Regions from separate parts of the Arthrobacter sp. U41 genome, predicted to be linked through region 2. Evidence: riboswitches for the same ligand, from Rfam matches in the RefSeq annotation. Region 2 holds a riboswitch; each other region holds the start of a gene.
The links. Region 2 has a riboswitch for S-adenosylmethionine ahead of metX (homoserine O-acetyltransferase MetX). Riboswitches for the same ligand answer to the same signal wherever they lie in the genome.
Positions count from the first base shown of each region.

Region 1 (7,826 bases), 840 kb from region 2:
GCAGGAATGGCTAGGATGGTTCCTAGCCGACGAGGTTCACTCCAGGGTCAACCCAGCCCGCAGACGAAATTCACTTTAGGAGTCAGCATGCCCATTGCAACCCCAGAGATCTACTCCGAGATGATCGACCGCGCTAAGACGGGCGGCTTCGCATTCCCGGCCGTCAACGTCACCTCCTCCCAGACCCTTAACGCAGCCCTCCGCGGCTTCGCCGAGGCCGAGTCCGACGGCATCGTCCAGGTCTCCACCGGCGGCGCCGCGTACTGGTCCGGAGCCTCCACCAAGGACATGGTTGCCGGCTCGCTCGGCTTCGCCGCGTTTGCCCGCGAAGTCGCCAAGAACTACGGCGTCAACATCGCCCTGCACACCGACCACTGCCCCAAGGACAAGCTCGAGGGCTTCGTGCTGCCGCTGCTGGCAGCCTCCGAAGCCGAGGTCAAGGCCGGCCGCAACCCGCTCTTCAGCTCCCACATGTGGGACGGCTCGGCCGAGACGCTCCCGGAGAACCTCCGCATCGCCCGGGAACTGCTGGAGCGCACCGCTGCCGCGAAGATGATCCTCGAGGTCGAGATCGGCACCGTCGGCGGCGAGGAAGACGGCGTCGAGAACGCCATCAACGACAAGCTGTACACGACCGTTGAGGACGCCCTGGCCACCATCGAGGCTCTCGGCTCGGGTGAGAACGGCCGCTACATCACGGCGCTGACCTTCGGCAACGTGCACGGCGTCTACAAGCCCGGCGGCGTCAAGCTGCGCCCGGAGATTCTCAAGGACATCCAGGAGCAGGTCGGTGCCAAGATCGGCAAGGCCAACCCGTTCGACCTGGTCTTCCACGGCGGTTCGGGCTCCTCCGAAAAGGAGATCGCCGACGCCGTCTCCTACGGCGTGATCAAAATGAACATCGACACCGACACCCAGTACGCGTACACCCGCCCCGTCGCGGACCACATGTTCCGCAACTACGACGGCGTCCTGAAGGTCGATGGCGAGGTCGGGAACAAGAAGCTGTACGATCCCCGGGTCTGGGGCGCCTCCGCCGAAGCGGGCCTCGCGGCACGCGTCGTCGAGGCTGCCCAGCAGCTCGGCTCGACCGGCAAGACGTTCTAAGGCATGTCGGACGAATTCCGCAAGAACCTGATGGGTCCTGAGCCCACGCTCCTGCCCGCCGAGACCGAGGTCTACGCGGCGCTGGATGCGGGCCAGGAAGCCCTGGACCTGGTGGAAAGCCACCCGACTTCCTCGCTGCTCTGGGCCGTTCTGGCCGAGGAAGCGTGGAAGGAAGGCCGGACCATCGACTCCTACGCTTACTCCCGCGTCGGCTATCACCGCGGCCTGGATTCGCTGCGCCGCAACGGCTGGCGGGGCGTCGGGCCCATCCCGTGGGAGCACGAACCCAACCGCGGCTTCCTGCGTGCCCTGTATTCACTGGGCCGCGCCTCCGCGGCGATCGTCGAGGCTGCGGAGCCGGAGCGGATCGAGAAGTTCCTTCATGACTCCGATCCCACCGCCAAGGCAGCCATCGAAGCCGAGAAGCGCTAACCAGCCACCACCAACATGCAACGCGGGGTCACTTCCGGCCCATTCCAACCCTTGGGACGGGCCGGAAGTGACCCCGCGTTGGGTTTAAACGGCGACGGCGGACGTCCACCGGAAGGTGGGCGTCCGCCGTCGTGTAACGGTGGCGGAACTAGCTGGTCTTGGCGAGGCCGGTGCGGGCCATGGCGTCCGCGTAAACGGTGCCCATTTCGTCGAGGTACTGCTCCTGGCGGGCAGGCGTGCCGGCGAAGGCGCGGCCGCTGAGCGAGCGGACCTTGTAGGTCTTGAGGCCGCGGCGCCAGATCATGGGCACCTCGGTCTTCAGGAGCAGGTTGGCGAGGCGGTTGGCCTCGGTGCCGTGGGCCACAATCACGGAGGCGCGGGGCACCACGGCGAGGAACTTCAGCAGCGGCTTCAGGCCGGCGGAAATCTGGTCCGGCGTGAACTTGCCGTTGGGCTCGCCCGGGACGTACCAGGGGTGAACGTTCCACGGCATTACGTACTCGGGGCGCAGGCCCAGCTTCCACTGGACGCCGAGCAGGCGGGTGGCGGCTTCCTCGTCACCGGCAGTGATGAAACCCGACTCGTCCTCGGTTCCGATGTTGGAGAAGAGGCTGATGATGCGGCACTCGTCCACGTCGTGCATCGGATCCACATACGGGACATTCATGCCAGCTTTGGTTGCCTGCAGCGTGTCGCACAACTCGTTGACGGCCGCGACGCTAGGTTCGTAGCGGCGGCTCAGAAGCTGTTCGCGGGAATTTTCAGTGGCCAAGGCTGTCATATATTGCTGAGTCTCCTGCGGGATTGGTGAAGCTGCCAGACCGTCCGGGGGCACGCCGAATACGGTGTGGTTTGAAAATGTGGTGTGGACCGATTCCTGGTCGATCCTTATTAGTCTATCAAGCCCTGCGAAATGCCGGGTCGGCCGGAGGCCTCCTACCAGAGCCGCGCGGTGGCGCGGCGGGCGCCTTCACCCAGGGATTCCAGCTTGGCAAAGGCGATTTGGGGGTGCACCCGGCCGCCGAGACCGCAGTCTGTGGAGGCAATCACATTTTCCCGGCCCACCAATTGGGCGAAGCGTACGATCCGGTCAGCGACCAGGTCCGGGTGCTCGACGACGTTGGTGGCGTGGGAGACGACGCCGGGGATGATGACTTTTCCGTCCGGGAGCTTAGTGTCCTCCCAGACGCGCCATTCATGCTCGTGGCGGACGTTGGCGGCCTCGAACGAGTAGCCGCCCGCGTTGACCTGCAGGACGGAGTCGATGATGTCCGCGAAGGGGATGTCCGTGGTGTGCGGGCCGTGCCAGGAGCCCCAGCAGACGTGCAGCCGGATCTGTTCCTGGGGGAGGTCGCGCAGGGCCCAGTTTGTGGCCTCGACCCTGAGCTGGATGAACTTGAGGTAGTCGGCCAGGCTCGGTTCCGGGTTGATCTGGTCCCAGCTTTCGGCCAGCGAGGGGTCGTCGAGCTGGACCGTGAGCCCGGCGTCGATGATGGCCTTGTATTCCTCGCGCATGGCGTCGGCGCAGGCGTAGAGGAGCTCCTCGTCCGTCTTGTAGTACTCGTTGGCGACGCGGGCGCAGGAGCCGGGGGACAGGGAGGCCACGAAGCCCTCGGACAGCCCGGCGGCGGCCATCCCGGTCTTGAGGTTGGCGATGTCCGAGCCGACGAGCGCCTGACCGGTGTAGTGCAGCGGGCCCGCGATCTTCGGCTGCGTGACGCTCTTGCGGTGCGCCAGGATCCCGGAGGACGGATCGTTGTAGGCATCGTTGAACTTCTGCCGGTCGCGCCGGTCCGGGAAGGAGGTCAGCACGATGTTCCCGGGGCTTGAGCGGTGCACCGCGGCGTCCGCCCAGCGGTCCACGTCCGTGGGCACGAGCCCGCCGAGCCGGCTGAACGAGTAGTTCCACCAGGCTCCGTAGTCCACCGAGCTGGACATGGTGTGCCCGTATTCGCCGTCGTTGGCGATCTCGATGCCGAGGTCTTTCTGGCGCTGCACGATCTCCACCACGGAGGTTTCCAGCAGGTCCAGGAACTCGGGGGTGATGCCGTCCGCTTCCTTGGCCTCGTTCGCGGCGATGAGCTCGGGGGTGCGGGGCAGCGAACCGGCGTGGGTGGCGCGGATATGGTCGGTGTTCTGGAGCATGGGGTGCTTCCTTTCCATCGGTCCTGGCGGTAGCACCTTTGCCGTCACAGGGCAGTGTCCGGCAGGGTTGCTGCGGCGTCAACGGTTCAGGTCCCTCGGCCGCTCGGGATGGTCAACTCTTACTTAATTCCACCAAGAGACCCCGCGCAAGCCCTGACGCCGATGTTCCCGCAGGCTGGACACCGGTCGCCGGCGCAGCCTGCGGGAAGTCCACCGGGAAGTCCATTGGATGGTCAAATGAGTCGCCGCCACCGCTATCGGCTAAACTTGGGTGGTAAGAGCCCCGGACTCTGGCGTTGATGGTAAGAGCACAGCGGTAGATTCGGGGCATTCTCATGAACGGCGCTGAGCTCCGGTGAACACCCTGGTGAACCACACGGAATTCGGCCCGAACGAATGGGGGAGGATCCCATGCCAGCAATCGTGATCGTCGGAGCCCAATGGGGCGACGAAGGCAAAGGTAAAGCCACTGACCTGCTTGGTGGCCGCGTCGACTACGTCGTCAAGCCCAACGGCGGCAACAATGCCGGGCACACCGTCGTCGTAGGCGGTGAGAAGTATGAGCTCAAGCTCCTTCCGGCCGGCATCCTGAGCCCCAACGCGGTTCCGATTATCGGCAACGGCTGCGTGGTGAACCTCGAGGCGCTGTTCCAGGAGATCGACGGCCTGGAAGCGCGCGGCGCGGACACCTCCAAGCTGCGGGTCTCCGCCAACGCCCACCTCGTGGCGCCCTACCACCAGGTCCTGGACAAGGTCACCGAGCGGTTCCTCGGCAGCCGCGCCATCGGCACCACCGGACGCGGCATCGGCCCGGCCTACATGGACAAGGTGGCCCGCCTCGGCATCCGCGTCCAGGACGTCTTTGACGCCTCCATCCTGCGCCAGAAGGTCGAAGGCTCGCTGCGCCAGAAGAACGAACTCCTGGTCAAGGTCTACAACCGCCGCGACATCGAGGTGGATGAGATCGTGGAGTACTTCCTGTCCTTCGCCGAGCGCCTCCGCCCGCTGGTCATCGACAGCACCTATGTCCTGAACACCGCGCTGGACGAGGGCAAGGTGGTCCTCATGGAGGGCGGCCAGGCCACGTTCCTGGACGTCGACCACGGCACCTACCCCTTCGTGACCTCCTCGAACCCGACCGCCGGCGGCGCCTCCGTGGGCTCGGGCATCGGCCCCACCCGCATCTCGCGCTCCATCGGCATCATCAAGGCGTACACCACCCGCGTGGGCGCAGGTCCTTTCCCCACGGAACTGTTCGACGACATGGGTATGTACCTGCAGAAGACCGGCGGCGAGTTCGGCGTCAACACCGGCCGGCCCCGCCGCTGCGGCTGGTACGACGCCGTGCTGGCGCGGCACGCCTCCCGCGTCAACGGCTTCACGGACTACTTCGTCACCAAGCTGGACGTGCTCACGGGCATCGAGCAGATCCCGGTCTGCGTGGCCTATGACGTCGACGGCGTCCGGCACGACGAAATGCCGATGACCCAGACCGAATTCCACCACGCCAAGCCCATCTTCGAGTACTTCGAAGGCTGGACCGAGGACATCACCGGCGCCCGCACCCTGGACGACCTTCCGGAGAACGCCAAGAACTACGTGCTGGCACTTGAGAAGCTCTCCGGCACGCGCTTCTCGGCGATCGGCGTCGGCCCGGACCGCGACCAGACGATCGTGATCAACGACCTGATCAACGACTGAACCACCAACTGCTGACGCACGACGGCGGCGGGTCACCTGCAAAGGTGGCCCGCCGCCGTTCTCGTTATGGGCTGTTTCGGCCCCCGCGCAGAGCCGGACCAGCCGGGGAAAAGAAACTTCCGCCCGATGCGTAACCTTTCGGGGCACCCCAGCGATTACTCCTTTGTAAGCGCCGCCGGAGGATGGACCCCCACCAGAACCCGGCCGGCCTTCCACTGCAAGTGCAGGCCGGCGCCGCGCCCCCCATGCGGCGCCGACCAGCCTTCCACCGAAAGCGCGGGCTGGTGACAGCCCCGACAGGGCCTCAGCCGGCCTTCACACAAAAACAAAGGATGTACCTTACCTATGAAGAGTGTTAGCACGACCACCAAGATTGCCGTCAGCGCCGCGATTCTCGCCGTCGGAGGATTCTCTGGCATCGGCCTGGCCAACGCGGCCCAGGTTTCGAACACCCAGCAGGCTGAAGTAACCCCCGCCGTCCCGGCAACCCCTGCGGTTCCGGCGACCCCCGAGCTTCCCGCCGAGCCGGCCGTTCCGGCCGTCCCCGCCGTTCCGGCTGCTCCGTCCGTTGACGGCTCCGCCGAGGGCGACGCCAGCGTTGAGGGCACCGAAGGGTCCGCCGAGGGCTCCCTCGAAGCTGATCAGGACGGCGTCTCCGCCGATGGTGCCGCCAACGCCAAGGGCGCTGCCGAGGCCATGGCCCACGCCGACGTGACCGTCGCCGTCCCGGCAGTACCGGGTGCCAAGGGCGAGCCGGCCACCCCGGCCGTGCCGGCCATCCCGGCCCTGCCGTCGGACGAGCTGCCTGAGCTCAACAAGTAGGCATCAACCGCCTCCTTGGAGGCACCCGGGGTGCGGCCGCTAGACTTGCCAGGGCCGCACCCCAGCAGTAACCGGAAGGACAGCCTCTTGGCAGAACAGCTAAGCGATGACGAATTGTCAGCAGCCTTGGCTGGCGAGCCCTCAGGATTTAGCGCTGTCTACACGGTCATTTCGCCCGCGGTGCTCGGATACTTCCGGGCCCGCGGGGTGGAAGACGCCGAGGCACTCACCCAGGACGTCTTTGTCGATATCCTGCCGAAACTGGCCAAGGTCACCGGGGGCCACAGCGGCTTGCGGACCTTCATCTTCTCCGTCGCCCACGCACGGCTGGTCGATCACCGCCGTCGGGCCGAACGCACGCCGTACCTGGCCGAATACGATCCCCGGGATGACACACGGTACGCCCCTTCCGCCGAGGACGAGCTCCTGGGCTCGCTGGGCGGCATCGCGGATTCTCTTGCCCGGCTCAACGAGGAGCAACGGGAAGTGCTGGTCCTGCGGATCGTCGCGGACCTCTCCATCGATCAGGTGGCCGGCATCATGGACAAGTCACCGGGTGCGATCAAGCAGCTTCAACGACGCGGGCTCAGCGCCCTGCGCGAACTCGTCACCGAAAAGGACCACGCAGCATCATGACCGGAACCCGCGAACCCCAGCAGGATGGCAGCATCCAGGCGATGCTCCGTGATTCCGGCCTCGAATCAGCCTCAGAGCTCCGCAGTTCGCTGGAGGAGCTCCGTGCCCTGGTCCCGGAGCGGGCCCCCGCGCCCCGCGCCGACCTCGCGGCGCTGCTGGCAGCCGGCAGCGCCGCTGCCGCTGACGGTTCTGCCGCTGACAGGTTTGCCGCCGCAGGGACTGCCGCGCTGGCGTCGGTGCCGGCTGCGCCGGATTCCGCCGAATCCCTGCCGGCCGGGGTCACGAGCCTGGCCGAGCGCCGGGGCAGCAAGCGCAGGCTGGCAATCGTCGGCGGCGCCGTGGTCGGTGCAATGACTCTCGGCACCGGCGCCGTGGCGGCCTCCAGCGAGGACTTCCGCGACAGCGTCAGCCACTCAGTGGGCATCATCTTCCAGCCGTCCGGCGGGACCGCCGGTTCAGCTCCACAGCCTGCCCGCCCGTCACCGTCGGACGTCCCGGCTCCCGCGCCGTCGAACGCAGCGGGCGCCGTCGCACCGCCGGTGGTTGATGCTCCGGAGGCGCCCGGATCAACGGCAGTTCCGGTGACGCCGGTTGCGCCTGGCCCTCCGCCTGCTGTCGGCCGCGGCGGAGTCCTGCCGTCGCCGCCCCACCGCCCGGTCGTACCGGGGACACCCGCGCTCCCCGGCGCCGGCGAGGACCACGACCTTCCCGCGGTGCCGGCTCTTCCCGGAGTCCTCCCCACGCTCCCCGTCCAGCCCTAGCGCACCCCATCCAGCCCTGGTCCGTCCAGTTCGCGGGTGACGTTCAGGCTCGCCGTTTCGTTACGGCGAGCGTGAACCTCACCCGCGAGTTCGGCATCCGGACCTGCGGGAGGCGCTGCGTCCGGGCCTGCGAGTTCGGCATCCGGACCTGCGGGAGGCGCTAGGCCAGGACCTGCCGCTTCGAGGAGATGACCCCCGTGTCGAAGCCGGCCAGGTGCAAGC
Region 1 is NZ_CP015732.1:1,772,046-1,779,871, forward strand. Features, by position in the region: gene fbaA (class II fructose-bisphosphate aldolase) at 88-1,107, shown strand; gene ASPU41_RS08270 (DUF3151 domain-containing protein) at 1,111-1,539, shown strand; gene ASPU41_RS08275 (uracil-DNA glycosylase) at 1,688-2,320, opposite strand; gene ASPU41_RS08280 (cobalamin-independent methionine synthase II family protein) at 2,476-3,684, opposite strand; SAM riboswitch class I at 3,696-3,799, opposite strand; gene ASPU41_RS08285 (adenylosuccinate synthase) at 4,096-5,385, shown strand; gene ASPU41_RS22610 (hypothetical protein) at 5,731-6,207, shown strand; gene ASPU41_RS08295 (RNA polymerase sigma factor) at 6,295-6,843, shown strand; gene ASPU41_RS08300 (hypothetical protein) at 6,840-7,604, shown strand; gene ASPU41_RS08305 (CoA-binding protein) at 7,765-7,826, opposite strand, start outside.
Region 1: another riboswitch for S-adenosylmethionine. It lies ahead of ASPU41_RS08280 (cobalamin-independent methionine synthase II family protein); the one in region 2 lies ahead of metX (homoserine O-acetyltransferase MetX).

Region 2 (7,826 bases):
CGGCGCCCGCTCGCTGCCGATCTACCAGACGACGTCGTTCGTCTTCCCCAGCGCCGAGAGCGCCGCCAACCGCTTCGCCCTGGCCGAACTGGCTCCCATCTACACCCGGATCGGCAACCCCACCCAGGACGCGGTGGAGCAGCGCGTGGCCAGCCTGGAAGGCGGGCTCGCGGCACTGCTGCTGAGCTCCGGCCAGGCCGCGGAAACCTTCGCGATCCTCAACGTCGCCGAGGCCGGCGACCACGTGGTGGCCAGCCCCAGCCTCTACGGCGGCACCTACAACCTGCTGGCGCATACGCTGAAGAAGTTCGGCATCTCCGTCACCTTCGTGGCGGACCCCGACAACCTGGCACAGTGGCGTGAGGCCGTGCAGCCCAACACCAAGCTGTTCTTCGGCGAGGTCGTCTCGAACCCCCGCCAGGACGTGCTGGACATCGAGGGCATCTCGGCGGTGGCGCACGAGGCCGGGGTCCCGCTGATCGTGGACAACACCCTCTCCACCCCGTACCTGATCCGGCCGATCGAGTGGGGTGCGGACATCGTGGTGCACTCGGCCACGAAGTACCTCGGCGGCCACGGGGCCGCAATCGCGGGTGTGATCGTGGACTCCGGCAACTTCGATTTCGGCAAGGACCCGGCGCGCTTCCCCGGTTTCAACACCCCCGACCCCACCTACAACGGCCTGGTCTACGCCCGGGACCTTGGCGCGGACGGGGCCCTCGGCGCCAACCTCGCCTACATCCTCAAGGCCCGCGTCCAGCTCCTGCGCGACCTCGGATCGGCGGTGTCCCCGTTCAACGCCTTCCTCATCGCCCAGGGCATCGAGACGCTGAGCCTGCGCATGGAGCGGCATGTCGCGAACGCCATCAAGGTCGCCGGATGGCTCGAGGCCAGGGACGACGTCGCATCCGTCGCCTACGCCGGGCTGCCCTCCAGCCCCTGGTACGAGCGCGGACGCAAGTACGGTCCCCAGGGGACCGGCGCCGTCGTTTCCTTCAACATCGCCGGGGGAGCCGAGGCCGGAAAGCGCTTCGTCGACGCCCTTGAACTGCACTCGCACGTGGCGAACATCGGCGACGTGCGCTCCCTCGTCATCCACCCGGCGTCGACCACCCACAGCCAGTTGACGGCCGAACAGCAGACCGTGGCCGGCGTGAACCCCGGCCTCGTGCGGCTCTCCGTGGGCCTGGAGCACATCGATGACATCCTCGCCGACCTTGACGCCGGATTCCGCGCGGCCAAAACCGCCTGAGCGAGCTCCCGGCACCCGGCATCCCCGCCCTTGTGGCGCGGGTGCCGGGACAGGCGTTTAACGCGGGGAGTCATACGGGCGTCACAATCTTCGCCACCTGGCCGCCGCATTTCGTAGACTCAGTAAAGGTCATGAGTGCCAGCGACAGCCCCGGCTTGCTGGCCGGCAACCCTCCTTTTGCGGCGGGGTGCCCCGGGTGAAGACCTGGCCTGCCGGTCAGCTGACGGTGGGCAAGCGCGAAGTTAGGTCCTCATATGACAATTGCCGCCACCCGCCAGGGTGTACCCGTAAGCAAGACCTCCCACACCCATGCCCCCGTCGCGGATGAAGCTGCCCCGGACGGCGCCGTGCCGGATGGAACCGTCCGGTACCTCCGGATCGGCGACCTGGAGCTCGAATCCGGCGCCCGGCTGCCGGACGTCACCCTCGGCTACGAGACCTGGGGGACCCTTAATGCGGACCGCTCCAACGCGGTGCTGATTGAACACGCCCTGACGGGGGACACCCATGTCACGCGGGGCGCCAGCGAGGAGCCCGGCTGGTGGGAGCAGCTCGCCGGCCCCGGCGCGCCGGTGGACACGGACAAGTATTTTGTGGTTTCGATCAACATCCTGGGCGGCTGCTACGGCTCCACCGGACCCTCGACCACGGCACCCGACGGAAAGCCCTGGGGCTCACGGTTCCCGCTCGTCACCCTGCGGGACACGACCGAAGCCGAAGCCAGGCTGGCGGACGCCCTGGGCATCCGCCGCTGGTTCGCCGTGCTTGGCGGTTCTCTGGGCGGGGCGCGTGCGCTGGAGTGGGCGGTCAGCTACCCGGAGCGGGTCCAGCGCTGCGCCGTGATTTCGGTCGGGGCCAGCAGCACCGCCGAACAGATTGCCTTCGCGCAGGCCCAGACCCTTGCCATCCGGCAGGATCCCAACTTCAAGGGCGGGGATTACTATGGCGGTCCGGAACCGGAAGCGGGTCTGGCCCTGGCCCGGCGGATAGCGCACATCACCTACCGCTCGGCCGCAGAGCTGGACGGGCGGTTCGGCCGGAACGCCCAGGACTCCGAGGCTCCGCTGGAAGCCGGATCCCTCGCCGGGCGCGGGCGCTACCAGGTGGAGAGCTACCTCGACCACCAGGGCAACAAACTGGTCCGCCGCTTCGATGCGAACAGCTACATCGCCATCACCGAAGCACTGATGAGCCATGACATCAGCCGGGGCCGCGGCCTCCTCCCGGAGGCCCTCGCCCCGGCCACGGCGGAGTTCCTGGTGGCGGCCGTCGACTCGGACCGGCTGTACTTCCCGGCCCAGTCCCACGCGCTCGCCGACGCCCTGCCGGGGGAAGTGGCAGTGCACACCATCGAGGCGCCGATCGGACACGACGGCTTCCTGACCGAGATCGGCCAGCTCAACAACCAGCTCCGGCAGCACTTCTTCGGCTAGCCCTTCGAGCTAAAACCGCCCCCGGTGTGCATTTTTGCAGATGGGCTCTGCACTAATGGCGGTTGAGGCCCCGGGCCTGAGCGTCCATACTCATTGAGAATGACGCCGCGTGTCGCAAATCACAGGCGTCCATTGCCCAGAGGTCCATAGGGTGTCGACGGAGACACCGAAGGAGTCGAAATGAGTACGCAAAACGCCGCCAGGCGCCCCGAAGAAGAAGACGTCAAGTCTTCAGGCCTGAAGAAGGTAGTAACGGCCTCGATGGCCGGCACCGTTGTCGAATGGTATGAGTTCTTCCTCTACGCCTCCGCAGCCACCCTGGTCTTCGGCAAGTTGTTCTTCCCGAACTCCGGCACCGAACTGGACGGCATTATTGCCGCCTTCGTCACCTACGCAGTCGGCTTCGTTGCCCGCCCGATCGGTGGCATCGTCTTCGGGCACTTCGGTGACAAGTTCGGCCGCAAGCAGCTCCTCCAGCTCAGCATCATCCTCGTGGGTGTCTCCACCTTCGCGATGGGCTGCCTCCCGACCTTCCAGCAGATCGGCTACTGGGCACCGGCCCTGCTGGTCTTCCTGCGCTTCGTCCAGGGCTTCGCCGTCGGCGGCGAATGGGGCGGCGCCGTCCTCCTCGTGGCCGAGCACAGCCCCAGCAAGTCCCGCGGCTTCTGGTCCTCCTGGCCGCAGTCCGCGGTCCCGATGGGCAACCTGCTCGCCACCGGCGTGCTGTTCGCGCTCTCCTCACTGCTTTCCGCGGCCGAATTCCTCAGTTGGGGCTGGCGTGTAGCCTTCTGGCTCTCCGCCGTGATCGTCATCGTCGGCTACTACATCCGCACCAAGGTCCAGGACGCCCCGATCTTCCTGGAGGCCCGCAAGGAAGTCACCGTCGAGAACAAGGGCTACGGCGTCGCCGAAGTCTTCCGCCGCTACCCGCGCGGCGTCTTCACCGCCATGGGCCTGCGCTTCGCGGAGAACATCCTCTACTATCTGGTGGTCACGTTCTCCATCACGTACCTGAAGATCGTGGTCCAGACGGATACCTCGCGCATCCTGCTCCTGCTGCTCGTGGCGCACTTCATCCACTTCTGCGCGGTTCCGATGGTCGGCAAGCTCTCCGACGCCTACGGCCGCAAGCCCGTCTACATGGCCGGCGCCATCCTTGGCGGCACCTGGGGCTTCTTCGCCTTCCCGATGATGGACACCAAGAACGACCTCATCATCCTCGCGGCCATCACCATCGGCCTGCTCTTCCACGCCCTGATGTACGCCGGCCAGCCGGCCATCATGGCTGAGATGTTCCCGACCCGGATGCGTTACTCGGGCGTCTCGCTCGGCTACCAGGTGACCTCCATTGTGGCTGGTTCGCTGGCTCCGATCATCGCCACGGCGCTGCTGAGCCAGTTCAAGTCCTCCACCCCGGTGGCCATCTACCTGCTCGGTGCCTGTCTTGTGACCGTCTTCGCGGTCGTTATGCTCAAGGAAACCCGCGGTATCTCCCTGCACGACGTCGACGCCGCGGATGCCCAGGGCACCGCGGACCTCCTCGCCGCCGCCAAGAAGTAAAGCAAGAAGGAACCCTCACAAAGTCGCTGCCAGGAGCAGCGACGAAGCGACAGCAACAGCCCGGGTCCCGCAGTGCGGGGCCAGGGCTGTTGCCGTTGAAGCGTCTCAGCCTGCCTGTACGGCCAAGCCCCTCTGGACAGCTCAGCGCGCCATGACGGCTCAGCCGGCCAGATCCGCCTGGCGGGCGGAAATCTCCGTCCGGATCGCCCCGAGCACCGCCTGCACCGCGGCCGAACGCAACGATTCAGCGCGTGCCACCGCCCAGATCGGGAGCTGCCGCTGGAAGTCGTCCGGCAGCACGGCGACGAAGCCGGGGTCGCCGACCACCAGGAAGTTGGGCAGCAGGCCGATTCCTGCACCCCGGCGGACCGCCTCCAGCTGGGCAAAGATGCTGGTGGCCTGGAAGCTGGAGCGCGGGACGGGAAGCTGGGTGGAGCGGTGGCCGAGTTCGGCGACCTGCAGCGCCGACTCCACATACGAGACAAAGCCGTGCTGCCGGACGTCGTCGAGCGTCACCGGCAGCCCACGTTCGCCGACGTACTGCGGACTGGCATACAGCCGGAGAAAATAGTTGGACAGAAAGATGGTCTGCGCATTGCTGACGTTTTCCAGATTTCCGACCACCACTTCGAGATCCACCCCGGAGCGGTTCTGGCTGACCTTGCGCGTGGCGCTGAGCATTTCAACGTTCAGCAACGGATGGGCCCGCTGCAGCCGGACGAGTGCCGGCGCAACGAACTCGGCGCCGAAGCCGTCGGGTGTGCTGATCCTGACCAGGCCCGAAATCACGTCCTCGGACCGGGCGATCCGGTTCGTGAGCGCACCGAGGGTCCCCTCGATGGCTTCGGCGGCAGCCACAGCCTCGCTGCCAAGGTCCGTCAGTTCCCAACCGTGCGGGCTCCGCTCCAGGGTGCGCCCGCCCAGCTGTTTGTCCAGCGCCAGGATCCGGCGGGAGATGGTGGTGTGGGTGGTGCCGAGGGCTTCGGCGACGGCGTTGAACCTGCCGAGCCGGGCCACCGTCAGCAGGATGAGCAGGTCATCCGGACTGGGAAGCCGCCGTAAGTCCATGATGACCCCTCCGAATCCGAGCATGTGCATCCATGCACATGCCATCTGTAGTTTTTTGCCTTGATTGCACTGTAACAGGGTGTGATGCTTGACACGGAACGTCCGGTGATTGGCCGGGCCATTCGAACAACCAAAGCACGACGCAAAGCAAAGGAGCTTATGCCATGGCAGTAATCGCTTGGATCGGACTGGGGAACATGGGCGGGTCCATGTCTGTGAACCTCGCCAAGGCCGGCCACGAGGTACGCGGCTTCGACCTCAACGCCGAGGCCCTTGCCGCCGCAGAGGCAGGCGGCGTAAAGCCGGCGGGCAGCATCGCCGACGCCGTCAACGGAGCCGACGTCGTCTTCACCATGCTCCCCAAGGGCGAGCATGCCCGCGCTGTCTACCTGGGCGAGGACGGGGTCCTGGCCCACGCGGACACCCGGACCCTGCTGGTGGACTCCTCCACGATCGACATCGCCTCCGCCCAGGCCCTGCACGACGCCGCGGCTGCCGCCGGCTTCCGCTTCGTCGATGCCCCGGTCTCGGGCGGCATGAGCGGCGCGAAGGCGGCCACCCTGACCTTCATGATCGGCGGCGAAGCCGGGGCCGTGGCCGAGGCCACCGAATACATCAAACCGATGGCCGCCAACATCATCCCCACCGGGGGTCCCACCACCGGCCAGGCGGCGAAAATCTGCAACAACCTCATGCTCTTCATCAACCTGGCCTCCACGGCGGAAGGCGCCGTGCTGGCGGACCGGCTCGGACTGGACAAGCAGGTCTTCTGGGACATCGCGTCCGTCTCCTCCGGCGACAGCTGGGCGCTGCGCACCTGGTACCCGGTCGCCGGCGTGGTCCCCACCGCGGCCTCCAACAACGACTTCGCCCCGACCTTCACCACCGAGCTGGCCAACAAGGACATCGGGCTCGCCATCAGCGCGGCACGGGACACCGGTACCCCGCTGGAAATCGGCGAGCACGTCCAGCAGCTCTTCCAGCGCCTCATCGACTCCGGCAAGGCCGGCATGGACTGCTCCGCGATCGTCAAGCTGGTCGACGGCACCCTCGACACCGGCTCGGCAGACGCCCAGTAACCGTCCTCCCCGCATAACTCCCGCACCCAGCGGCCCCGAACAGCTCCCCACGAAAGAGACCCACCCATGGAACGCATTCCGCACTTCATCAACGGCGCCCTGATTTCCGACGCCGAGCGCTACGGCCCCGTCTTCAACCCCGCCACCGGCGAGCAGGAAAAAGAGGTCGCCCTGGCCTCCGCCGACCGCGTCGAGGAGGCCATCCGTGCCGCCAAGGCCGCCCTGCCCGGCTGGCGCGCCACCAGCCTCGCCAAGCGCACCAACATTTTCTTCAAGGTCCGTGAACTGCTTATGCAGCGCCGCCCCGAACTGGCCGCCCTGCTGACCAGCGAACACGGCAAGGTCCTCTCAGACGCCGAGGGCGAGATCACCCGCGGCCTGGAGAACATCGAATTCGCCACCGGACTGTCCCACGCGCTGAAGGGTGAGCGCTCCGAGCAGGTGGCCGGCGGCGTCGACGTCCACTCCGTGCGTCAGCCGGTCGGTGTCGTCGCCTGCATCACGCCGTTCAACTTCCCGGCCATGGTGCCGTTGTGGATGATCGGCAGCGCCCTGGCCTGCGGCAACACCGTGCTGCTCAAGCCCAGCGAAAAGGACCCGTCCTCGGCCCTCTTCATCGCGCAGGTCTTCGCCGAGGCCGGCTTGCCCGCCGGTGTCCTCAACGTCGTCCACGGCGACAAGGAAGCCGTCGACGTGCTCCTCGAAAACCCGGACGTCAAGGCCATCAGCTTCGTCGGCTCCACGCCGATCGCCCAGTCCATCTACCGGCGCGCCGCGGACCACGGCAAGCGCGTGCAGGCCTTGGGCGGCGCCAAGAACCACATGGTGGTCCTGCCGGATGCGGACCTGGACATGGCAGCCGACGCGGCGGTCTCCGCGGCCTACGGCTCCGCCGGCGAGCGCTGCATGGCCGTCAGCGTCCTGGTCGCCGTCGGGAACATCGCCGATGAGCTGGTCAACGCGATCACCACCCGGATGCGCACGCTGACGATCGGCCCCGGCACCGACCCGTCCTCCCAGATGGGCCCGCTCATCACCGCCGAGCACCGCGCCAAGGTCGCCTCCTACGTCGCCGGCGCCGCCAACGAGGGCGCCACCGTGGTGGTGGACGGCCGGGAGCAGAAGTTCGATTCCAACGGCTTCTTCATCGGCGTCAGCCTGGTGGACCACGTCAAGCCCGGCATGAAGGTCTACGACGACGAGATCTTCGGCCCGGTCCTCTCCGTGGTCCGCGTCGAGACCTACGCCGACGCCGTCAAGCTGGTCAATGACAACGAGTTCGGCAACGGTGTGGCAATCTTCACCCGCGACGGCGGCGCCGCGCGGCAGTTCGAGTTCGACGTCGAGGCCGGCATGGTGGGCGTCAACGTGCCGATCCCGGTGCCGGTGGGAACGTTCTCCTTCGGCGGCTGGAAGAACTCACTCTTCGGCGAC
Region 2 is NZ_CP015732.1:2,614,637-2,622,462, forward strand. Features, by position in the region: gene ASPU41_RS11880 (bifunctional o-acetylhomoserine/o-acetylserine sulfhydrylase) at 1-1,252, shown strand, start outside; SAM riboswitch class IV at 1,380-1,495, shown strand; gene metX (homoserine O-acetyltransferase MetX) at 1,507-2,685, shown strand; gene ASPU41_RS11890 (MFS transporter) at 2,866-4,245, shown strand; gene ASPU41_RS11895 (LysR family transcriptional regulator) at 4,405-5,337, opposite strand; gene mmsB (3-hydroxyisobutyrate dehydrogenase) at 5,478-6,392, shown strand; gene ASPU41_RS11905 (CoA-acylating methylmalonate-semialdehyde dehydrogenase) at 6,459-7,826, shown strand, end outside.

Region 3 (7,826 bases), 1.6 Mb from region 2:
GGCGGCGCCGGAGACCGGCAGCCACAGCAGGACGAGGCGGACCGCCACGACCAGGACCACGCTGTCGACGGCGGCGGGCGGGATCAGGCGCGGACTGCCCGCCAGCTCTGCGTCAGGTAGGGGAGCGGGAGGACCTCGCCGGGGCGGTGGCCCAGATGTTCGTGCAGGTACCAGTCGAGGTTGCCCAGCACCTTGGCCCGGGTCGCCTCGCCGGCCGCCAGATAGTAGCTGCGGGACTTCGTCAGCTCCATGATCTCCGCAGTGCGCACCGGATCCTCCCAGCGGGTGAGATGGCTCTCCAGCCCGGTGAATTCCGGACCCAGCGGCGGTTTGAAGTGCGGCTTGTGGACATCGCCGGCATGCATGATCCGCGAGAGCCGGTGCACCCAGGGAACGGACGTGTCCAGCTGATTCCAGATCAGCCCCAGCACGCCGTGGGGGCGGAGGATCCGGGCGATCTCCGTGCTGGCCAGGAGGGGATCGCACCAGTGCCAAGCCTGCGCGACGGTCACGAGGTCGAAAGCTTCGGCGGGCAGCCCGGTGTCCTCGGCGGTACCCTCGACGGCGGTGACGCCCGGCAGTGTCCTGCGCAGCTGTTCCAGCATGTCGGCGGAAGGGTCCACGGCCACCGTGTGCAGGCCGCGTGCCACCAGCAGCGCCGTGAACTTCCCGGTTCCGGCGCCGACGTCCGCGGCGTCCTTCGCGCCGGCGGGAATCAGCCAGTCGGCCGAGTCAGCGGGGTAGCCCGGGCGGACGCGTTCGTAGTGTTCCCCGCCGTCCCGGAAGCTCTGCCCCAGCTTCTGGCGCCGCTCCTGGTGCAGTTTGGGTCCGCCGCGTGCCACGTGCGTTCTCCTTAGGCAGGTCCGGATGGGTACCTTCCGAATTTACCGCACGAAGCACGGGCCGCGTTTCCTTGGCTTTGCCCCCGCCGGGCCATCAGTCCAGCGTGCAGGGCGCGGCGCCGGCGGTGCCGGGTGTGTTGGGAGCCCAGTGCGGGTAGCTGCGGGTGTCGTTGGACGGCACCCAGCGTCCGGCGTCCACCACATAGTCCCAGCCGAGGCCGGTCCGGCGCAGGTCCTGGATTCCGGCGAGCAGCCGCTCGGCGTCCTCCAGCCGGGAACCCAGGCCGAAGCTGGCCCGCAGCGATCCGGAGGGCAGCCCGAGCCGCCGGAGCAGGGGGTGCGCGCAGAAGCGGCCGTCGCGCAGACCGATGCCGTGTTCGGCCGACAGGTAGGCCGCCACCAGGCCCGCGTCGTAGCCCTCCAGCGAGAAGTTGACGACGCCGATTGTGCCGGTGCCCGGCCCGGTGCCTGCGGGCGCATCGAAGGAAGCACTATCCGAGAAGATCTGGTGCACCCTGACGCCGTCGATCCGGGCCAGGCCCTCGACGAGGAAGGACCGGATGGCGTTTTCGTGCGCGTGCCACTGTTCCGCGTCAAGGTCGGCAATCACCTGGGTGGCGCGGGCCAGGGCGGCGGCGCCAAGGACATTGGGGGAACCGCCCTCGTGCCGGGCAGGACCGGTGGTCCAGCTGACCGTGTCGATCCGGGCATCCTGGACGGCTCCGCCGCCGGCCAGGTGCGGTGTGCCGGCGTCGAGCCAGTCGGGACGGCCGACAAGCACTCCGGCGCCGAACGGTGCGTAGAGCTTGTGCCCGGAAAAGGCGAGATAGTCGATGCCGTCCGCCGCGATATTGATCCGCCGATGCGGCGCCAGTTGCGCGGCGTCGACGACGATCCGGGCGCCGAATTCGTGGGCCAGGGCGGCCAGGGCCCGGATCGGCAGGATCTCTCCGGTGACGTTGGAGGCGCCGGTCACGGCGAGCAGGCTGACGCCGCCGTAAGCGAGTTCCCCGCGGAGCAGTTCCAGCGTCGCGGCCAGGGTGGGAGCGGCGATGACGCTGCGGTGCGGCACGCTCTGCCACGGCAGGAGGTTGGCATGGTGTTCGATGTCGAGATAGAGCACCTCGCCGGTGTGGGACCCGTCGGCGACCGGCAGGCAGCCCGCCAGCAGGTTCAGGGAATCGGTGGTGTTCCGGGTGAAAATCACCGAATCGTCCGGGCGGCCGCCGACGAAATCCCGGACAATGCTGCGGGCGTTCTCGTAGACCGAGGTGCTGATCTGGGAGGCATAACCGGCGCCGCGGTGGACACTGGCGTAGTACGGCAGGATCTCGTTGAGGTACGCCGAAACCACGGACAGGGCAGGGGCCGAGGCGCCGTAATCCAGGTTGGCGTAGCGGACGCTGCCGCCCTGAATGAGGGGGGCCTGGATCTCGGCGCCGGTCACCGCGGCCAGGGGCCGGCGGGCGACGGCGAACCTCGCCTCGTGGAGGGTCTGGCCGGCGCCGGACGGCAGTTCGGCAGTGGCAGGAAAAGTGGCAGTCGTCATGGGACCTCGCTCGAAAAGGACCCCACGCACCGGGGATCCGCGCTTGCCGGGTCCGTTCCGGACCGGCCAGGTCGTCACCCGGGGCACCCCACCGCGAATGGAGGGTTGCCGGCCAGCAAACCGGGGTTTAGCGCTGGCACTCGTGACCTGCTTCGAGCCTAGGACATCCGTGCGGGAGCGGAAAAGACAGGGCCCTTATGTGAAGCGCTTTATTACGGCACGGCTCCGGGAGGTGCGGTCGAAACGGCCGCCGCCAGGGCCTAGAGCAGGTCGTCCAGCCCCGGGTTGAGGCGTTTGAGGACCTCCGAGTGCAGGATGGAGTTGGTGGCGAGGGCGTTGCCGCCGAAGGGGCCGTCCTCTCCTTCGAGGGAGGTGAAGCGTCCGCCGGCCTCCGTGACGATCGGAACCAGGGCGGCCATATCGTAGAGGTTCAGTTCAGGCTCGCAGGCGATGTCGACGGCGCCTTCGGCCACGAGGCAGTAGGACCAGAAGTCGCCGTAGGCGCGGGTGCGCCAGACTTCCTCGGTCAGGCCCAGGAACTCATCGAGGTTGCCGCGCTGCTTCCAGCCGCCCAGACTGGAGTAGGACAGCGAGGCGTCCGCGAGCTTGGAGACGTTGGAGACCTTCAGCCGGGTGGCGGCGGCCAGCGACCGACCCATGTAGGCGCCGGCGCCCTTGGCAGCCCACCAGCGTTTCCCCAGTGCCGGGGCGCTCACGACGCCGACGACCGGCTCGCCCTCGTCGACGAGGGCGATCAGCGTGGCCCAGACGGGGACGCCGCGGACGAAGTTCTTGGTCCCGTCGATCGGGTCGATGATCCAGCGGCGGGAGCCGTGGCCGGAACTGCCGAACTCCTCGCCCAGGACGGCGTCGCGCGGCCGGGAGCGGGACAGCTGGCCGCGGATGGCTTCCTCGACGGACTTGTCGGCGTCCGTCACCGGCGTCAGGTCCGGCTTCGTCTCGACCCGAAGGTCGAGTGCCTTGAAGCGGCTCATGGTCTGGGAATCTACGGAATCTGCCAGTACATGGGCAAGGCGCAGGTCATCGTTGTAGCTCGAAGCGGGTTGACTCATGGTTCCAAACTACCGCCAAAGCGGGCGCCCTGGCGGGAGGCCGGGTGGCTGCGCCGCCGGAGGCGGCCCGGCACAGGGCGATCCGCGCCCCGATTGCCCGCTCAGGAGACGGTGCCCAGCTCCTTGACGTCCTGTGCTTCCATCCGCGGGTCCGTCCCCAACAGGCGGCGCAGCGAGCTGAGCCGGGCCGGGCCGGATTCGCCCGCGTGGCCGGCGGCCACCCAGGCGTCCACGCCGCAGTTGACGGCGCTGGAGTCGTGCTTGCAGCCCCGCTCGCAGGCGTCGGTTCCGGGTTCAAGGTCCGGGAAGGAGTGCAGGATCCGGTCGGGGTCCACGTGGGCCAGGCCGAAGGAGCGGATGCCGGGGGTGTCGATGATCCAGCTGCCTGCGGGGGCGTCGTTGACCTTCAGGGCTAGCGCCGAGGATGACGTGTGGCGTCCGCGCCCTGTGACGGCGTTGACACCGCCGGTGGCGCGCTCGGCGCCGGTCAGCGCATTGACCATGGTGGACTTGCCGACGCCGGAATGGCCCAGCATGACGGTGACCTTCCCGTCCAGGTAGGCGCGCAGCTGGGAGACGGCGTCCTTGTCCAGCCGGGCGGACAACCCGTCGTCCGAGCGGGCATCGATGCCGGAGGCTGCGGAGTCCGCCGTCTTGGAGATGATCACGGGGAAGGCGAGGTGCTGGTAATTGGCGAGGAGCTCCGCGGGATCCTTGACGTCGGCCTTGGTGACCAGCAGCAGCGGCTCGATCCCGGCGTCGTACGCGGCCACAAGGGCGCGGTCGATGAACCCGGTCCTGGGCTCCGGATTGGCAGCTGCCACCACGATCACCAGCTGGTCGGCATTGGCGACGACGGCGCGCTCGATCGGGTCCGTGTCATCGGCACTGCGCCGCAGCAGGGTCTTGCGGTCCTGGATCCTGACCAGACGGGCCAGGGTGTCGGGCTCGCCGGTGACATCCCCGACGAGCGAGACAAAGTCGCCGGCCACGACGGGGTTGCGGCGCAGCTCCCGGGCCCGGGCGGCGATGATTTTGCGCTCCTCGGGCGTGCCCTCGGCGACGACGGCGGTGTAGCGTCCCCGGTCAACGGTGATGATCCGCCCGGTCACGGCGTCGTCGTAGCTAGGTCGGTCCTTGGTGCGGGGCCGGGTGCCCTTCTTGTTGGGCCGGATCCGGACGTCGGATTCGTCCCAGGAGTCAGTGCTGCGTGCCACCGGCGGCGTCCTTCTTTGCGGGGATGGCGTCTGCGGGGGCTGCACTTCCGCCGGCGCCCTGGGCGAGCATGGATTCCCACAGCCGCGGGAAGTCCGGCATCGTCTTGGCTGTGGTCGCAATGTCCTCGACCTCGATGCCGGGGACGGCCAGGCCCAGGATGGCACCTGCCGTGGCCATACGGTGGTCGGCGTAGCTGTGGACGACCCCGCCGTGCAGTGGCGCGGGCCGGATGATGAGACCGTCGGAGGTTTCCTCCGCGTCGCCGCCCAGGCGGTTGATCTCCGCCACGAGGGCGGCCAGCCGGTCTGTTTCGTGGCCGCGGAGGTGGGCGATGCCGCCCAGCCGCGAGGGGCCGCTGGCGAGGGCGCAGAGGGCGGCGACCGTGGGGGCGAGTTCGCTGGTCTCGTCGAAGTCCGCGCCCTTGATCTCCGGGCCGCCGGTGACGGTCAGGGTGCCGTCGGTGAGCGTGACGGTGGCACCCATGGTGGTCAGGATGCCGCGCCACAGATCGCCGACCTGGGTGGTCCTGGCCGGCCAATTGGGGATCCGGACCGTGCCGCGGGTGGCCAGCGCCGCTGCGAGGAACGGCCCGGCGTTGGAGAGGTCCTGTTCGATCCTGAGGTCAAAGGCGCGGATGGCCCCGGGGGAGACGACCCAGTGGTTCGGGCGGGAATCGTCCACGGCGACACCGGCGCCGCGGAGCACGGCGACCGTCATGTTGATGTGGTCCAGGCTGGGGACGGGCTTGCCTACGTGCTCGAGGTGCAGTCCCCCCGTGAATCGGGCTCCGGCCAGGAGCAGCGCCGAGACAAACTGCGAGGAAGCACTGGCGTCAATGACGAGGTGGCCGCCCCGGACTTCGCCCGTGCCCTCGACCGCAAACGGCAGCGAGGACGCCGGTCCGCCGCCGGGTGCGCTGACGGCGACGCCCAGCCCGGTCAGCGCCGCGATGATGGGACCCATCGGGCGGTTCCGGGCGTGCGGATCGCCGTCGAACAGTGTTACTCCGCGGCGCAGGGCCGCGACGGGAGGGACGAACCGCATCACCGTCCCGGCCAGCCCGCAATCGACAGCGGACCGCGCCTCCGGGGCATCCAGGCTGATGGGCGTGATGGCCAGGTCAGGGCCGAAGGCGCCGTCGCCCGGAACTTCCGTGATAGTCGCCCCCAGCTGCCGCAGCGCCTCGATCATCAGGGCCGAATCGCGGGAATGCAGGGGGGCACGCAACCGCGAGGGCCCGTCGGCGAGGGCGGCCAGCACCAGGTACCTGTTGGTCAGGGACTTCGATCCCGGAACGGTGACCGTTGCGTCGACGGGCCGAACGGCGAACGGCGCCCGCCAGGGCGGAACGCTGTCGGCCGGAACGGGGCGGGCTGCTGCGGGGGTGGCGCCTGTCATTGTTGTCTTAGGCTCCGACGGTGTGGTCTACGGCCTTGCGCACAGCCTTGTCGGCCTTCTTCAGCTGCTTGCCGGTGGTCTTCCGGACATCGGCGGCGAGGTGGCCTGCGTTCTTCTTGGCGTCCGCGGCGAGGTGCTCGGCGCGCCAGGCCAGGCTGGGCCGGCCGTTTGTGTCGACGGCGGCGAGCAGGACCCCGCCGGTCAGGGAGACGTTCTTGAGTAGCTGCTTGCGCCGGGCGTCACGGCCGTCCTTGGAGCTGATGTCCGCGCTGCGCCATTCGACGTAACCGTTGAGCGCCGAGATGACGGCCAGGATGGTAGCGGCGAGGCGTGCCGACTTGCCGAGCGCGAAAAGCACGCCGGCTCCGACCTGGGTGCCGCCGATAACGCGGGCCAGGACCTTCTCGTTGGTCTGGAACGGCAGCGATTCAGCCGCGCGCCGCAGCAGGGGTGAGAGCTGCGTGGCAGTGTCATCCGCATTCTTTAGCTTGTCCATGCCGGCAAGGACGAAACTGGATGCGAGCATGGGCCGGGCGAGAAAGCGGACAAACGACATGAATTTCCTCCTGGGTGGACGAACCGCGGAATCAATGCGGGAGAACCGGTTCTAGTCTTGCACTTTTGCGGAATATTTGCCTGCCGGGCCGGGTTGTGAATGACAGGTCCCGGCTGTTTAAATGCGGCCGGATTTTGGTTCTGAACAGCCCGGACAGCGGGCTGGAACACAGTGGCCCGGCTGGAGCGCCCCGCCGTGGCGCAGGAAGGCGGAGATTTGATACTGGTGAAGGACATTCCCGTAACGGACATTCGCCTCAAGGACATGGGGAAACTCCCGGCAGATCCGGCGGAGTCGTGGACCGCTGCCCTGCGGGACGGAACGGTGCCGGCAGTGACGGGCACCCGACGGAGCCTAACAGTAGACTTGAAGGCAATGAGCACCCTGGATCCGGCCGTTGCGGCCATGCATGAGGTAGCCGGAAACGGCGCCACGCCCGCCAAGTCACCTGCTACCGGCCCCGCCGGCGCACTTTCAGACCCTGCCCCGGAACCGGGAGTGGCGCGGGCGTCCGACGCCACGGACACGGTGCAGGATGCCGCCGCCCAGGAGACGATTGTGGACGGGCAGGCGCTGGACGTGACGACTGAAACCACGGAGGAACGCCGGGTACGGTTCGAACGCGACGCCATGCAGTACGTGGACCAGCTGTACTCCGCAGCCATGAGGATGGCCCGGAATCCCGCTGATGCCGAGGACCTGGTCCAGGAGGCGTACACGAAGGCGTTCTCGGCCTTCCACCAGTACAAGCCGGGCACCAACCTGAAAGCCTGGCTCTACCGCATCCTGACGAACACCTACATCAACCTGTACCGCAAGCGGCAGCGCGAGCCGCTGCAGTCGAACTCGGACACCATCGAGGACTGGCAGCTCGCCCGGGCGGAGTCACATACCTCCTCAGGCCTGCGTTCGGCCGAGGCCGAGGCTCTGGACCACCTGCCGGATTCGGACGTGAAGCGGGCCCTGCAGGACATCCCGGAGGAATTCCGGCTGGCGGTGTACTTCGCGGACGTCGAGGGATTCGCGTACAAAGAAATTTCAGAGATCATGAACACCCCGATCGGGACCGTGATGTCACGCCTGCACCGGGGCCGGAAGATGCTCCGGGACATGCTCGCCGACTATGCCGCCGAGCGGGGATTCCGGGCGGGTCCCACCACCGCGGCCGAAAGCAACAAACAGGAGAACAG
Region 3 is NZ_CP015732.1:4,219,218-4,227,043, reverse strand. Features, by position in the region: gene ASPU41_RS19260 (class I SAM-dependent methyltransferase) at 84-842, opposite strand; gene ASPU41_RS19255 (aminotransferase class V-fold PLP-dependent enzyme) at 937-2,391, opposite strand; SAM riboswitch class IV at 2,426-2,539, opposite strand; gene hisN (histidinol-phosphatase) at 2,652-3,464, opposite strand; gene rsgA (ribosome small subunit-dependent GTPase A) at 3,566-4,681, opposite strand; gene aroA (3-phosphoshikimate 1-carboxyvinyltransferase) at 4,665-6,080, opposite strand; gene ASPU41_RS19235 (DoxX family protein) at 6,088-6,636, opposite strand; gene ASPU41_RS19230 (sigma-70 family RNA polymerase sigma factor) at 7,012-7,826, shown strand, end outside.
Region 3: another riboswitch for S-adenosylmethionine. It lies ahead of ASPU41_RS19255 (aminotransferase class V-fold PLP-dependent enzyme); the one in region 2 lies ahead of metX (homoserine O-acetyltransferase MetX).

Region 4 (7,826 bases), 1.7 Mb from region 2:
CCGATGTCATGATCCCCAGCCTGGTCCCGTCCGGGCAGGCCGCCGATCCGGCCGACCCGGCCTGGCAGCAGGTCCATGAGGACTCCGACTTCAGCTTCGAGCTCAAGCTCGAACAGATTGAAACCCAGACGCGGCCGTGCCTGGACTACACCGAACTGCTCCGCCAGCTCCGGCAGGGCCGGGCCCTCGCCGACCGCGCCGCCCGGGTGCATGGCGGCCGGGTCGCCGCCCTCGCCACCTCGCCGCACGGCTCCGCCACGCACCTGACGCCGAAGCAGCGCTATGTGACCATGCAGCGGCGCTTCGGGCTCACGGTCCGGAACCAGCTGACCTGCGGGCTCCACGTCCACACGTTCGTGGAGTCCCCGGAGGAGGGCGTGGCGGTGATGGACCGGATCCGGGACAAGCTCGCCGTGCTGATCGCCCTCAGCGCGAACTCCCCCTACTGGAACGGCGCGGAGACAGGGTTCGAAAGCTACCGTACGCAGGCGTGGAACCGCTGGCCTGGCTCGGGTCCGACGATGATCTTCGGCAGCCTTCCGGTGTACCGGAGGGTAGTGACCCGGCTGGTGGAAAGCGGCGTCCTGATGGACGAGGGGATGATCTATTTCGACTCGCGGCTGTGCCGGCATCATCCCACCGTGGAGGTGCGGGTCGCCGATGTCTGCCTGCGGGCCGAGGACGCGGCGGTGATCGCCGTGCTGGTGCGGGCGCTGGTGGAGTCGGCGTCCCGGGAATGGAACGACGGCATCGATCCCGCCCCGGTGCCGACGCTGCTGCTGCGGATGGCAGCCTGGCAGGCCAGCAACTGCGGGCTGCGCGGGCAGCTGCTGGACTTCGGAACCTTTACCCCAGCCCCGGCCGCGGACGTGGTCCAGGCGCTGGTGGACTTCCTGGCCCCCGTGCTGGAGGAACAGGGTGAGCTGGACCTGGTGCGTGAGGGCGTCGGCCGGATCCTGGCGGAGGGCACCGGTTCGCAGCTGCAACGGGCACCGTTCCGGTCCGGCGGGCTGGCCGCCGTCGTCGAACACGCCGTCGAAGTGACCATGCGGGGAGCCGCCATCGGGGACCCTGCCGACGAGGGCTCGTCCCTGGGCCGGGTCCGCCGGGGCTGACCTCCCAGCCGGCGTACCGGACCGGCCCTAGCTAGACCTGCTTGAGCGCCTGGCCGAGGTCGCGGATCAGGTCCTCGACGTCCTCAAGGCCCACGGAGAGGCGCACCACGCCGTCACTGAGCCCGATCGCCGCGCGCCCCTCGGGCCCCATGGCGCGGTGGGTCGTGGTCGCGGGGTGGGTGACGAGGGACTTCGAATCGCCCAGGTTGTTGGAGATGTCGATGATCCGCAGCGCATCCAGCAGCGCGAAGGCCGCTTCCTTCGCCGAACGCCCGGCCGACGGGGAGAGCTCGAAGGTCAGCACCGTGCCGCCGGCCTTCATCTGCCGCGCGGCCAGTTCGAACTGCGGATGGGACGGCAGCAGCGGGTACTTGACCCAGCTGACAGCGGGCTGCTCCTCAAGCCATCCGGCCAGCCGCAGCGCGGAGGCGGAGGAATGGTTCACCCGCAGGGCCATCGTCTCCAGCCCCTTGGTCAGCACCCACGCGTTGAAGGCCGAGAGCGCCGGGCCGGTGTGGCGCATCAGCTGCTTGACCGGGCCCCCGATGAACTCCTTCGTGCCCAGGATCGCGCCGCCAAGCACCCGGCCCTGGCCGTCGATGTGCTTCGTCCCGGAATACACGATCACATCCGCACCGAAGTCCCCGCAGCGCTGCAGCAGGGGAGTGGCAAAGACATTGTCGACGACGACCGTCGCCCCGGCGGCGTGCGCCAGTTCGCTCACGGCCGCGATGTCCACGATTTCCTGCATCGGGTTCGACGGCGACTCGAAGAAGACCGCCGTCGTGGGTTCCGAGAGCGCCGACCGCCACTGCTCCAGGTCCGGGCCGTCCACGAAGACCGTCTCCACACCCCAGCGGGGAAGGATTTCGTTGAGGATCACGAAGCAGGAGCCGAACAGTGAACGGGCCGCGACCACACGGTCGCCGGCGGCCAGCAGGGCGCCGAGGGCGGTGAAGACCGCGGACATCCCCGAGGCGGTGGCGAAACATGCCTCGGTGCCTTCGAGCAGCCGGAGCCGTTCCTGGAAGGTGGCCACCGAGGGGTTGCCGTAGCGGGAGTACACGAAGCGCTCGTCCTCGCCGGTGAACGCCCGCTCCGCGGCGGCCGCGGATTCGTAGACGAAGCCGGAGTTCAGGAAGATCGGCTCGGACGTTTCCTGGAAAGCGGTGCGGTCGAGTCCGCCGCGGACAGCCTGGGTGTCGGCGCTCCAGCCGGCGGCGTCAGGGTTGAAGCTCACTTAGTGCTTTCCGGACTGGGTGGGAAGGCCGCGGTTCTTCCAGCCGTTGACAGTGCGCTCGCCGTCGCGGTCCGGTTCGCCTTCGAAACCTTCGAGGACGTTATAGGAGGTGTAGCCGGCCTCCGTCGCGGCGACCGCAGCGGCGATGGAACGGGCACCCGAACGGCACAGGAACACCAGCTCGTTGCCTTCGGCGCCGGCGGCCTGCTGTTTCAGCTGCGCAACGAACTGCGAATTGGGGATGCCTCCGGCAAGATTCCACTGGATGAAGAGCGGATCGTTCCGTTTCCCGCCTGCGGGGGCGGTGTCCGGGGTGCCGATGTGGGCCCATTCGCCCTCGGTGCGGACGTCCACCAGGATGGCGCCGTCCTCGAGCTTGGCCCAGGCCTGCTGCGGGGTGAGGTCCCCGGCGTAGCTCACGCGTGGCCCTCGCCGTCGAACTCAAGATCATCCACGGCGTTGGCGACGGCGGCGTCGGCGCTGGCGATTGCCGCCGGCAGCACGACGGCCTGGGCCACGATGACGCTGCCGCCGTTGAATGTGGCTGCCGGGCTGCCGTGCAGCACGTAGCCGTCGGCCAGGGCGGCCGAGACGCGCTCGCAGAAGGCGCGGTCATCGGGGCCGGTGAACAGGCGGTACGCCAGTTTCTCCTCGGCGGACCCGTGGAGTGCGGGGGACGGGGCTGGTGCTGTACCGGGGACAGCGGGGGCGGACGCGTCAGGCATGACGGATCTCCTTCTTTCACGCTTGCAGCTCGAATGGTCGATATGCCGAGTATTCACCTGAGGCACCCCGCCGCGAAAGGGAGGGTTGCCGACCGGCCAGTCAGGGCTTGGCGCCGGTTCTCATTACTCACCAAAAAACGTAACACCTCCGACGCCGGCCCGCAGACCCGCCGTCGTCATGTTAGGTAACGGGACCAACTGCAACGCGGGGTCACGTAGCGCCCATCCGGGGCCTCCGGACGGGCGCAAAGTGACCCCGCGTTGTGGTCGGCGTTGTGGTCGGCGTTGGGGTGGGTGCGGGGCGGGACTACTCGATGGTGGCGTAGAGCGCGTTCAGTTCCGCCGTGAGTTGCCGGCGCAGCTCCGGCGTGCCGATTTCCTTGCCGTCGATGTGGTTGACGGGCGCCAGCAGCCGGATGCTGGAGATCAGCCACACGGCGTCGGCGTCGTACAGGTCATGGGGTTCCAGCGGGCCGTAGCCCAGCTCCCAGCCGGCGGCCTTGGCCGCAGTGAACAGGGCTCCCTGCGAGGTGCCGGGGAGGATCCCGCTGTCGAGCTGGGGCGTGATGAGCCGGCGGACGGTGCGGACCCCGCCGGCCCCGTCGTCGGAGGTTTCCAGGTGCGCGAGCAGAACGGTCGACGTCGGACCCTCCAGGACCCGGCCGTCCGCGGAGGTGAAGATGACGTCGTCCGCGCCCTGGCGGTGCGCGTAGCGCAGGGCCGCCATGTTGACGGCGTAGGAGAGGGTCTTGGCGCCCATCAGCAGCCACGGGGCCCGTTCCCCGACATCGCTGTCATAGCCGCGGTCCAGCAGGATGACGTCGACGCCGGTCTCGCGCTGGCGTCTCCCGGTGGGGCCGGGGGCGGAGGCCTGGACCCAGCAGGTGGGCCCGGCCGCCCCCTCGACGCCGCGGGTCACGAGGAGCTTGACCACCAGTTCGTCGTCGTTGACGGCCGCGGCGCTGGGCGCATGCTGGCGCCGGTATTCGCTGATCGCCGTTGCGATGGCCCGGCGCCAGGCGCCCTCCGCGGGGATGTCGAGCTCCAGCAGCCGGGCGGACCCGGCCAGCCGGTCCAGGTGTGCCTGGAGCTTGCGGGGCTGGCCGCCCACTGCCAGCAGCGACTCGAAGACGCCGTCGCCGCGGGTGGCGCCCTGGTCCGTCGCCATCAGCTGCGGCTTGGTCGCATCGGCCAGCCGGCCGTCGTCGAAGGCGGGATCCAGGAAGACCAGCACCGGGACGGGGGCGGGAAGGGCAGGAGAAGTCATGGCTTCAGCTTAGTGCGGCAGGCCGCGGGATAGGATTTGAAGATTGCCCGTTCCGGAACTATTCCGCGGGTCTGGAACTTGAGGGGTTCGCCTGTGCTGTGGCCATTTTCCCTGGCGGAAACACTTCCGTCCTGGGTGATCCTGATTCTGACTGTGGTTGACCTCGCCATCCGGGTGCTGGCCCTCGGTATCATCCCCGGAAACCGCCGTCCCACCACGGCCATGGCCTGGCTGTTGATCATCTTCTTTGTTCCGGCCGTGGGCCTGGTCCTCTTCCTGCTCTTCGGCAATTTCCGGCTCTCCCGCAAGCGCCGGTCGCAGCAGGATGCGGTGAACGCCCGGGTGCGCGCCGGCGCCTCGGAACTGGCGATGCTGGAAAGCAGCTACGAGGGCCCGGAATGGGTGTCCTCCGCGGCGGAACTGAACAAGACCCTGGGCTCCCTTCCCATGGTGGACGGCAACCACGTGGAGCTCCTGCCCGGTTACCCGGACTCGATCAAGGCCATGGCGGCCGCCGTCCGTGAAGCTGAATCCTTCGTCAACGCGGAGTTCTACATCATGAGCTCGGACCACATCACGGACGATCTGCTGACCGCGATGGAGGAAGCCGCAGAGCGCGGCGTCGAAGTCCGCCTGCTGTTCGACCACCTGGGGACGCTGCGCATCAAGGGCTACCGCAGGCTCATTGCCCGGCTCAAGGCCAGCAAGATCCGCTGGCGGCCCATGTTGCCGCTGAACCCGCTGCAGGGGCAGTGGCGCCGGCCGGACCTGCGCAACCACCGCAAGATCATGGTGATCGACGGCGAGGTCGCCTTCACCGGTTCGCAGAACCTGATCGAGCCCTCCTACAACAACCCGCGTCACCGCAAAGTGGGCCGCGAATGGGTCGAGCTGATGGCGTGCCTGCGCGGGCCGATCGTCACCACGCTCAACGTCGTCTTCGCCACCGACTGGCTCAGCGAAACCGACGAGTCCCTGGAAGGCCAGCTCGCGCACCGGCCCGAACTGCACGCCGGCAACATCACGGCGCAGGTGGTGCCCAGCGGCCCCGGCTTCATCACCGAAAACAACCTGCGGCTCTTCAACACGCTGATCTACTCGGCGCAGCGCAAAATCTCGATCTGCAGCCCCTACTTCGTCCCGGATGATTCCCTGCTGTATGCGGTGACGACGGCGGCGCAGCGCGGCGTGGACGTCGAACTCTTCGTCTCGGAAAAGGGCGACCAGTTCCTGGTCCACCACGCCCAGCAGTCCTACTACGAGGCGCTGCTGGAGGCCGGGGTGCGGATCTACCTGTACCAGGCGCCGTTTGTGCTGCACGCCAAGCACTTCACCATTGACAACGACGTGGCCGTGCTGGGCTCCAGCAACATGGACATGCGCTCCTTCTCGCTGAACCTGGAAGTCTCGGTGATGCTCCTGGGCGAGGACATCGTGCGGCGCATCAGCGCTGTTGAGGATGCCTACCGGGCGATCTCGAAGGAACTGATCCTTGAGGACTGGATGAAGCGGCCGATGGGCGTCAAATACGTCGACAACGTGGCACGGCTGACGGCCACTCTGCAGTAGCCGCAGGCGCGCGGGTGTGCGCCTGCGGCGGCCCGCGCGGCCGGCGTCAGCCGGCGGGGAACTCCGCGCCGAGCGCCGACAGGACCCCGAAGGCCTTGGTCCGGATTTCCTCGTACTCCTCCTGCGGGGAGGAATCCGCTGTAATCGCGCCGCCAACGCCGAGGCTGAGTCCCGCGCGGCCGCCGGCCTGCTCGGTGCGGACGAGGGTCCGGATCGCGACGGCCAGGTCGGTCGCGCCATTGAGCGAGAAATAGCCGATCGCGCCGGAGTACACACCCCGGGGCGCGCCCTCCAGCCGGTCCAGGATGGCCATGGTGCTGACCTTCGGGGCGCCGGTCATGGACCCGGCAGGGAAACAGGCCGCGACGGCCTCGGCCCGGGGCATCCCGGGCCTGAGCCGGGCATCGATGGTGCTCACCATCTGGTGCACCGTGGCGTAGCTTTCGATCGCGCAGAGCCGGCTGACCGACACCGAGCCGGGCACGGCGAAGTGACTCAGGTCGTTGCGCAGCAGGTCCACGATCATGATGTTCTCGGCGCGGTCCTTCGGCGAGGATTCGAGCTCCTGCCGCAGCAGCGCGTCCCGGGCGGGATCGGCGTCCCGGTGCCGGGTGCCCTTGATCGGCTCGGCGCGCATCCCGCCGTCGGCCGCGATCCGCAGGAAACGCTCCGGCGAGGTGCTCGCCACGGTGAGCTCCCCGAACCGCAGGTAGCTGGCGAACGGGGCGGGATTCCGCCGGCGCAGTGCCAGGTAGGCCTCCCGCGGGTCCAGGGCGGCGGCGGGAAGCTCTGCGGTCAGTGCGGTGGTCAGGCAGACCTCGTAGGTGTTGCCCTCGGTGATCTCGTACTGGGCCTCGGTGATTTTGGACTTGTAGGAGACTTCCGAGTCCCGCGCGGCAAAGTCCAGGGGGGCGTGGCCGGGGGCGGATGGTTCGACGGCGCCGCCGCCCGCCCCGGGGTGTCCGGTTGATGCCTCGACGGCGGCGCGGGCCGTCTCCAGCCAGTCCCCGGCGTCCGCGCTGTCCAGGGCCAGCAGCCAGACCGCGCGCTCCACATGGTCCAGCACCACGGCCCGGCCGGCGAACAGCAGGCAGGCGTCCGGGGTTTCGGCCGTGACGTCGCTGCCGCCGGTCTCACGTTTGAGTTCGTAGCCGAGGTAGCCGAGCCAGCCCAGCGTGAACTCGCAGGGGTAGCCCTCGGGGCCGCGGAGGGCGCGGCGGCCCCAGACTCCGTCCAGCCAGCGGAAGAACGGCCCTTCGGTCCGGACCAGGGCGTTGCCTACGCTCACCTGGGTTTTGCCCGAACTGTGCCGGACCGACTGGCCGAACGGGCCGCCGTCGTCCGCCAGGATGCTGAAGCGGCTCCGTTCCGCCGCGTCGCCTTCCGGCGGCAGGGAGGAATCGAGCCAAACGGCGTTGGCCGAGTGGCCGAAGAGGGACTCGAACAGCCGGGCAGGGTCCGGCGCGGCCTCGATCCGTTCGGCGCGGAGCTCGAGGCCACGGCGGGCGGCCAGCTCCGGCAGCAGCACCGGGGACAGCGCCGGCAGGTACTGGAGTGCCTGCAGCACGTCCGCCGGAGCGGCGCCGTCGGCAAGGTTCAGCACCCTGACACCAGCCTGGGCGGGAACGTCGTCCCCGGCCAGCCACTCCTTCTCCTGGGCGGCCCACTGGTCCCAGTAGGGTTCGTAGCTGTCGCCGTCGCGGGCCAGGGCCCTGGTGCGCCGGTCCTGTTCGGGCGAATCGACCCAGATCACCGCGGAAAGGAAGGGGCGTGCGGCCTCCGCGGCGGCGCCCACGCCCTCCACAAGGACGATTTCGGCGGGCTGGGTGGTGCGGACGTCGCCGTCGTAGTGCGCCTTCCAGTCCCAGCTGACCCACTCGGCCGGCGCACCGCGGTGCAGCGGGGCCAGA
Region 4 is NZ_CP015732.1:922,706-930,531, reverse strand. Features, by position in the region: gene ASPU41_RS04400 (glutamate--cysteine ligase 2) at 1-1,115, shown strand, start outside; gene ASPU41_RS04395 (O-succinylhomoserine sulfhydrylase) at 1,147-2,355, opposite strand; gene ASPU41_RS04390 (rhodanese-like domain-containing protein) at 2,356-2,775, opposite strand; gene ASPU41_RS04385 (DUF1737 domain-containing protein) at 2,772-3,080, opposite strand; SAM riboswitch class IV at 3,094-3,208, opposite strand; gene ASPU41_RS04380 (aminodeoxychorismate lyase) at 3,388-4,347, opposite strand; gene cls (cardiolipin synthase) at 4,441-5,916, shown strand; gene ASPU41_RS04370 (chorismate-binding protein) at 5,963-7,826, opposite strand, start outside.
Region 4: another riboswitch for S-adenosylmethionine. It lies ahead of ASPU41_RS04385 (DUF1737 domain-containing protein); the one in region 2 lies ahead of metX (homoserine O-acetyltransferase MetX).